Regions from separate parts of the Streptomyces sp. NPDC000410 genome, predicted to be linked through region 1. Evidence: predicted binding sites of a transcription regulator. Region 1 holds the regulator's gene; the other holds the start of a gene.

Region 1 (3,347 bases):
ACGAACGCCCACGGGAGGGTGCGCCGGTCGCGCGCGAGCGCGGGGCCGGAACCCACCCGGCGGGGGACGGTTACGCACGGCACGAAGCCCACGCGGGCACGGAGCCGGAACCCACCCGGCGAAGGCCAGGACCGGCACCGGATCGGGTACGGCAGTTCACGCGCGGCGCGAAGCGCATGCGAGCACGGGGGCCGGGGCCCGCCGAGCGGGTGGGCCGGTCTCCCGCAGCGCGAAACGCACGCGCGAACGGGGGCCGGGGCCCACGGAGCGGGTGAGCTGGTCCCCCGCAGCGCGAAACGCACGCGCGAACGGCGGCGGGGGCCGCCCCGGTGGGACGGCCCCCGCCGGGGGAGCCCAGGTGAAGGGGTTCCCCTCACCTACCGTTGAACGCGTCCTTCAGGCGGGAGAACAGCCCCTGCTGCCCCGGCTGGAACTGCCCCATCGGCCGCTCCTCGCCCCGCAGCTTCGCCAGCTCCCGCAGCAACCGCTCCTGCTCCGGATCCAGCTTCGACGGCGTCTGGACCTCGACGTGGACGATCAGATCGCCACGGCCGCCGCCCCGCAGGTGCGTGACGCCGCGCCCGTGCAGCGGGATCGACTGGCCCGACTGGGTGCCCGGACGGATGTCGATCTCCTCCATGCCGTCGAGCGTCTCCAGCGGCACCTTCGTGCCGAGCGCGCCCGCCGTCATCGGGATCGTCACCGTGCAGTGCAGATCGTCGCCGCGCCGCTGGAACACCGCGTGCGGCAGCTCGTGGATCTCCACGTACAGATCACCGGCGGGCCCGCCGCCCGGGCCGACCTCGCCCTCGCCCGCGAGCTGGATCCGGGTGCCGTTGTCGACACCGGCCGGGATCTTGACCGTGAGCGTACGACGGGAGCGGACCCGGCCGTCACCGGCGCACTCCGGGCACGGGGTCGGGACCACGGTCCCGAAGCCCTGGCACTGGGGGCACGGACGGGACGTCATGACCTGGCCCAGGAAGGACCGGGTGACCTGCGAGACCTCACCACGGCCCCGGCACATGTCACACGTCTGCGCCGACGTCCCCGGCGCCGCACCCTCACCCGAACACGTCGTACAGACGACGGCCGTGTCGACCTGGATGTCCTTCGTCGTCCCGAAGGCCGCCTCGTTGAGGTCGATCTCCAGGCGGATCATCGCGTCCTGGCCGCGCCGCGTCCGCGAGCGCGGCCCGCGCTGCGACGCCGTCCCGAAGAACGCGTCCATGATGTCGGAGAAGTTGCCGAAGCCACCCGCGCCGAAGCCACCCGCGCCACCGCCGCCGGAGGCGGACAGCGGGTCACCACCGAGGTCGTAGACCTGCTTCTTCTGCGGGTCCGACAGCACCTCGTACGCGGCGTTGATCTCCTTGAAGCGCTCCTGCGTCTTCGGGTCCGGATTCACATCCGGGTGGAGCTCCCGGGCGAGGCGTCGGAACGCCTTCTTGATCTCGTCCTGGGACGCGTCGCGGCGTACGCCGAGTACGGCGTAGTAGTCCGTGGCCACTTACGACTCCGCCAGGATCTGTCCGACGTAACGTGCCACTGCGCGTACCGCTCCCATCGTTCCGGGGTAGTCCATGCGGGTCGGTCCGACCACGCCGAGTTTGGCGACTGCCTCGTCGCCCGAACCGTAGCCGACCGCGACGACGGACGTGGAGTTGAGACCCTCGTAGGCGTTCTCATGCCCGATCCGTACGGTCATGCCCGAGTCCTTCACTTCGCCGAGCAGCTTCAGCAGCACGACCTGTTCTTCCAGTGCCTCCAGCACGGGCCGGATGGTCAGCGGGAAGTCATGGCCGAACCGCGTCAGATTGGCGGTGCCGCCGATCATCAGCCGCTCCTCGGTCTCCTCGACCAGCGTTTCCAGCAGAGTGGAAAGCACCGTGGAGACCGTGCCCCGGTCGTCCGGCTCGAACGACTCGGGAAGATCCTGTACCAGCTGCGGGACGTCCGTGAAGCGGCGGCCGACCACCCGGCTGTTCAGCCGGGCCCGCAGATCCGCCAGCGAGGTCTCGCCGAACGGGGCCGGGCAGTCCACGTGCCGCTGCTCGACCCGGCCGGTGTCCGTGATCAGCACCAGCATCAGCCGCGCGGGCGCGAGGGACAGCAGCTCCACGTGCCGCACGGTCGAGCGGGTCAGCGAGGGGTACTGGACGACCGCCACCTGGCGGGTCAGCTGGGCGAGCAGCCGTACCGTACGGGCGACCACGTCGTCGAGGTCGACGGCGCCGTCCAGGAAGTTCTGGATCGCGCGCCGCTCGGGCGACGACAGCGGTTTGACCCCCGCGAGCTTGTCCACGAACAGGCGGTAGCCCTTGTCGGTCGGGATCCGCCCGGCGCTGGTGTGGGGCTGGGCGATGAACCCTTCCTCCTCCAGCACCGCCATGTCGTTACGCACGGTGGCCGGCGAGACACCCAGCTTGTGCCGCTCGGTGAGCGCCTTGGAGCCGACGGGCTCCTCCGTCCCGACATAGTCCTGGACGATGGCGCGCAACACCTCGAGTCTGCGTTCGCTGAGCATCGCGCACACCTCCAGCTGCGATTCGTCGGCTGCTCGGTCGGTCCCTGGTCCCTGGTCCCCTGGCACTCGTTACGTCTGAGTGCCAGCATTCCCCCGGTCAGTGTACGGCGGGGAGGTACACCACGAGCAAGGGCGACCGGACACGGTACCTGGCTGTGATGTCCACGAGACTCCGCTGGTCGCCCCGTATTCGCCCGGTATAGCGTCGCCGTATGGACGTCGCTTGGGAAGACTTCGGGTGGGAGCGCCTCGCCGACGGAGTGGGCCGGCGGCGCCTTCCCGTCTGGGACGCGACGGTCGGCGTGGTGGTCGGGGACGACTCGGTGCTGTTGTACGACACGGGCGCGACGCTCCGCGAGGGCGCCGAGATCCGCACCCAGGTCGAGTCCCTCCTCGGGGGCCGGCGTGTGACCCATATCGCGCTCAGCCACCCCCACTTCGACCACGTCTTCGGCACGGCGGCGTTCTCGGCGGTACGGGTGTACGGCGCGGTGGGCGTCGACCAGCTGCTCGTACGGGACCGGGACGTGCTGCGCGACGACGCCATCCGCCACGGTGTGGCGTCCGGCGACGCCGCACAGGCCGCGGACGTGCTGGTACGGCCGCGGCATGTCGTCTCCGGCGAATGGACCCTGGACCTCGGCGGCCGGCAGGTGCTGCTGGCGAACGTCGGCCCCGGTCACTCCGGCCACGACCTCGTCCTGCTCGTGCCGGGCGCTGCCTCGGAGCCCGAAGTCGTCTTCTGCGGCGACCTGGTGGAGGAGTCGGGCGAGCCCCAGGCAGGCCCGGACGCGATCCCCGCCCGCTGGCCCGACGCCCT
Region 2 (3,347 bases), on a different contig from region 1:
CGGTCGGCGCCGCGGCCGCCCGCGCCGGCTTCCGCTCCTGCGTGTTCATCCCGCACGACCTGGAGCAGGGCAAGGTCGTCATGGCCGCGGTGTACGGCGGCGAGCTCGTCGGCATCGAGGGCAACTACGACGACGTCAACCGCTTCTGCTCCGAGCTCATCGGAGATCCGGCCGGCGAGGGCTGGGGCTTCGTCAACGTCAACCTGCGCCCGTACTACGGCGAGGGCTCGAAGACGCTCGCGTACGAGATCTGCGAGCAGCTCGGCTGGCAGATCCCGGACCAGATCGTCATCCCCATCGCCTCCGGCTCGCAGCTCACGAAGATCGACAAGGGCCTCCAGGAGCTGATCAAGCTCGGCCTGGTCGAGGACAAGCCCTACAAGATCTTCGGCGCCCAGGCCGAGGGCTGCTCCCCGGTGTCGGTCGCCTTCAAGGCCGGTCACGACGTCGTACGGCCGCAGAAGCCGGACACCATCGCCAAGTCGCTCGCCATCGGCAACCCGGCCGACGGGCCGTACGTCCTGGACATCTGCCGCCGCACCGGCGGCGCCGTCGAGGACGTGACCGACGAGCAGATCGTGGACGCGATCAAGCTGCTCGCCCGCACGGAGGGCATCTTCACGGAGACCGCCGGCGGCACGACGCTCGGCGTCGCGAAGAAGCTGATCGAGGCCGGTGTCATCGACCCGTCCCTGACCACGGTCGTCGTCAACACGGGTGACGGCCTCAAGACTCTTGACGCGGTGGCCCCGACCACGGGCATGTCCGCCGTCATCCGCCCCAACCTGGACTCTTTCCGAGAGGCTGGCCTCGCATGAGCGTCAACGTCCGCATCCCCACCATCCTGCGCACCTACACCGGCGGCGAGGCCGAGGTGAAGGCCGAGGGCGCGACCCTCGCCGAGGTCATCGCCGACCTGGAGAAGAACCACGCGGGCATCGCCGCCCGGGTCCTGGACGACCAGGGCAAGCTGCGCCGCTTCGTGAACGTGTACGTCAACGACGACGACGTGCGCTTCGAGCAGGGCCTGGAGACGGCGACGCCGGACGGCGCCGGCGTCTCGATCATCCCGGCCGTCGCCGGAGGCTGACCATCGAGCACAGTGCCGGAGGCTGACCATCGAGCACAGTGCCGGAGGCTGACCATCCGGCACTGTGCCGGAGGCTGATCGCCGACCAAGCTGAATTGCCCCCTCCGCAAGCTAAGCGGAGGGGGCAATTCTGCATGGTTAAACGCGGTAGAGTTGGGAAGTCCCCTCCACTGCTTGTGCCATGCGCATATGAGAATGCGCCCTCGCGCGACAAGAAGCAGCCAAAGTGTTCGAGCCTGATGCGTGGTAAGTGCGCTTTGTCCGGCCCGCTTTGCCCGGAGATGATCAGGACTCTCCTGAATTTTCCGTTCCCTCGTGCCCAGAATTCTCGTCCGATTGACCTGTTGCAGACGGCAGTTGGACAGATACATTCAGCCGCGGTCGACGCGTTCCGGCGCACACTCACACCTGCTGGTGGGTGAGGTCTGACCCGGGTCCGCGAAGTGCGGTCCTGTGCAAGGGCCAGTAATAGGGGAGTTAGGCATGGCTCAGGGCACCGTCAAGTGGTTCAACGCGGAGAAGGGGTACGGCTTCATCGCGGTCGACGGTGGTGCGGATGTTTTCGTCCACTACAGCGCGATCCAGATGGACGGCTACCGCACCCTGGAGGAGGGCCAGCGGGTCGAGTTCGAGATCTCGCAGGGCCAGAAGGGGCCGCAGGCGGACATGGTCCGTTTGGCCGGCTGAGCGCCGACCGACTGCAGCGACATAGCGGAGGGTCCGTACCCGTGACTGGGGTACGGGCCCTCCGTGCGTCCCGGTCCGGCCCCCGCGCGTCTCCAGGATCAGCGCGCGTGTCCACGATCTGTCGGAGCGGCTTGCACTCTCCCATGCCGAGTGCTAATCATTGGCGTTAGCACTCTCCCAGTGAGAGTGACAACGAAGGACCGGGTCGGTGAGGCCCGCACGCCGGGTGGGGCAAGGAACCACACGGCATGCAGGCCGTCCGTCGCGGGCGCCAGCGCGGTCCGGAGAAATCCACCCCAGTCCGGGAGGACCACTTCACATGGCCAAGATCATCGCGTTCGACGAGGAGGCACGGCGCGGTCTCGAGCGCGGGATGAACCAGCTCGCCGACGCCGTCAAGGTCACCCTTGGCCCCAAGGGCCGGAACGTCGTCCTCGAGAAGAAGTGGGGCGCCCCCACGATCACCAACGATGGTGTCTCCATCGCCAAGGAGATCGAGCTCGAGGACCCGTACGAGAAGATCGGCGCCGAGCTGGTCAAGGAAGTCGCCAAGAAGACGGACGACGTCGCCGGTGACGGTACGACCACCGCGACCGTCCTCGCCCAGGCGCTCGTCCGCGAGGGTCTGCGCAACGTCGCCGCCGGTGCCAACCCGATGGCCCTGAAGCGCGGCATCGAGAAGGCCGTCGAGGCCGTCTCCGGCGCCCTGCTCGAGCAGGCGAAGGATGTCGAGACCAAGGAGCAGATCGCTTCGACGGCCTCCATCTCCGCCGCCGACACCCAGATCGGCGAGCTCATCGCCGAGGCGATGGACAAGGTCGGCAAGGAAGGCGTCATCACCGTCGAGGAGTCCCAGACCTTCGGTCTGGAGCTGGAGCTCACCGAGGGTATGCGCTTCGACAAGGGCTACATCTCGGCGTACTTCGCCACCGACATGGAGCGTATGGAGGCGTCCCTGGACGACCCGTACATCCTGATCGTCAACTCCAAGATCTCCTCGGTCAAGGACCTGCTCCCGCTGCTGGAGAAGGTCATGCAGTCGGGCAAGCCGCTGCTGATCATCGCCGAGGACGTCGAGGGCGAGGCCCTGTCGACCCTGGTCGTCAACAAGATCCGTGGCACCTTCAAGTCCGTCGCCGTCAAGGCCCCGGGCTTCGGTGACCGCCGCAAGGCCATGCTCGGCGACATCGCCATCCTCACCGGTGGCACGGTCATCTCCGAGGAGGTCGGTCTCAAGCTGGAGAACGCCGGCCTGGACCTGCTCGGCCGCGCCCGCAAGGTCGTCATCACCAAGGACGAGACCACGATCGTCGACGGTGCCGGTGACAGCGACCAGGTTGCCGGTCGCGTCAACCAGATCCGCGCCGAGATCGAGAACTCCGACTCGGACTACGACCGCGAGAAGCTCCAGGAGCGCCTCGCGAAGCTGGCCGGCGGCGTGGCCGTCATCAAGGCCGGTGCCGCGACCGAGGTCGAGCTCAAGGAGCGCAAGCACCGCATCGAGGACGCCGTTCGCAACGCGAAGGCGGCCGTCGAGGAGGGCATCGTCGCCGGTGGTGGCGTGGCCCTG

The links. Region 1 encodes HrcA, which represses chaperone genes, less so after heat shock. Its sites were predicted from a motif close to TTNGCACTCNGNNNNNCNGAGTGCNAA; they were not measured.
Region 2: groL (chaperonin GroEL) is a predicted target of HrcA. The motif match lies at 1,908-1,934, and genes of this name have one in related genera.

What each region holds. Positions count from the first base shown of each region.
Region 1 is NZ_JBEPDM010000002.1:333,889-337,235, reverse strand. Features, by position in the region: gene dnaJ (molecular chaperone DnaJ) at 374-1,510, opposite strand; gene hrcA (heat-inducible transcriptional repressor HrcA) at 1,511-2,527, opposite strand; gene ABT342_RS04825 (MBL fold metallo-hydrolase) at 2,740-3,347, shown strand, end outside.
Region 2 is NZ_JBEPDM010000061.1:26,123-29,469, reverse strand. Features, by position in the region: gene thrC (threonine synthase) at 1-818, shown strand, start outside; gene ABT342_RS33825 (MoaD/ThiS family protein) at 815-1,090, shown strand; gene ABT342_RS33820 (cold-shock protein) at 1,574-1,777, shown strand; gene groL (chaperonin GroEL) at 2,097-3,347, shown strand, end outside.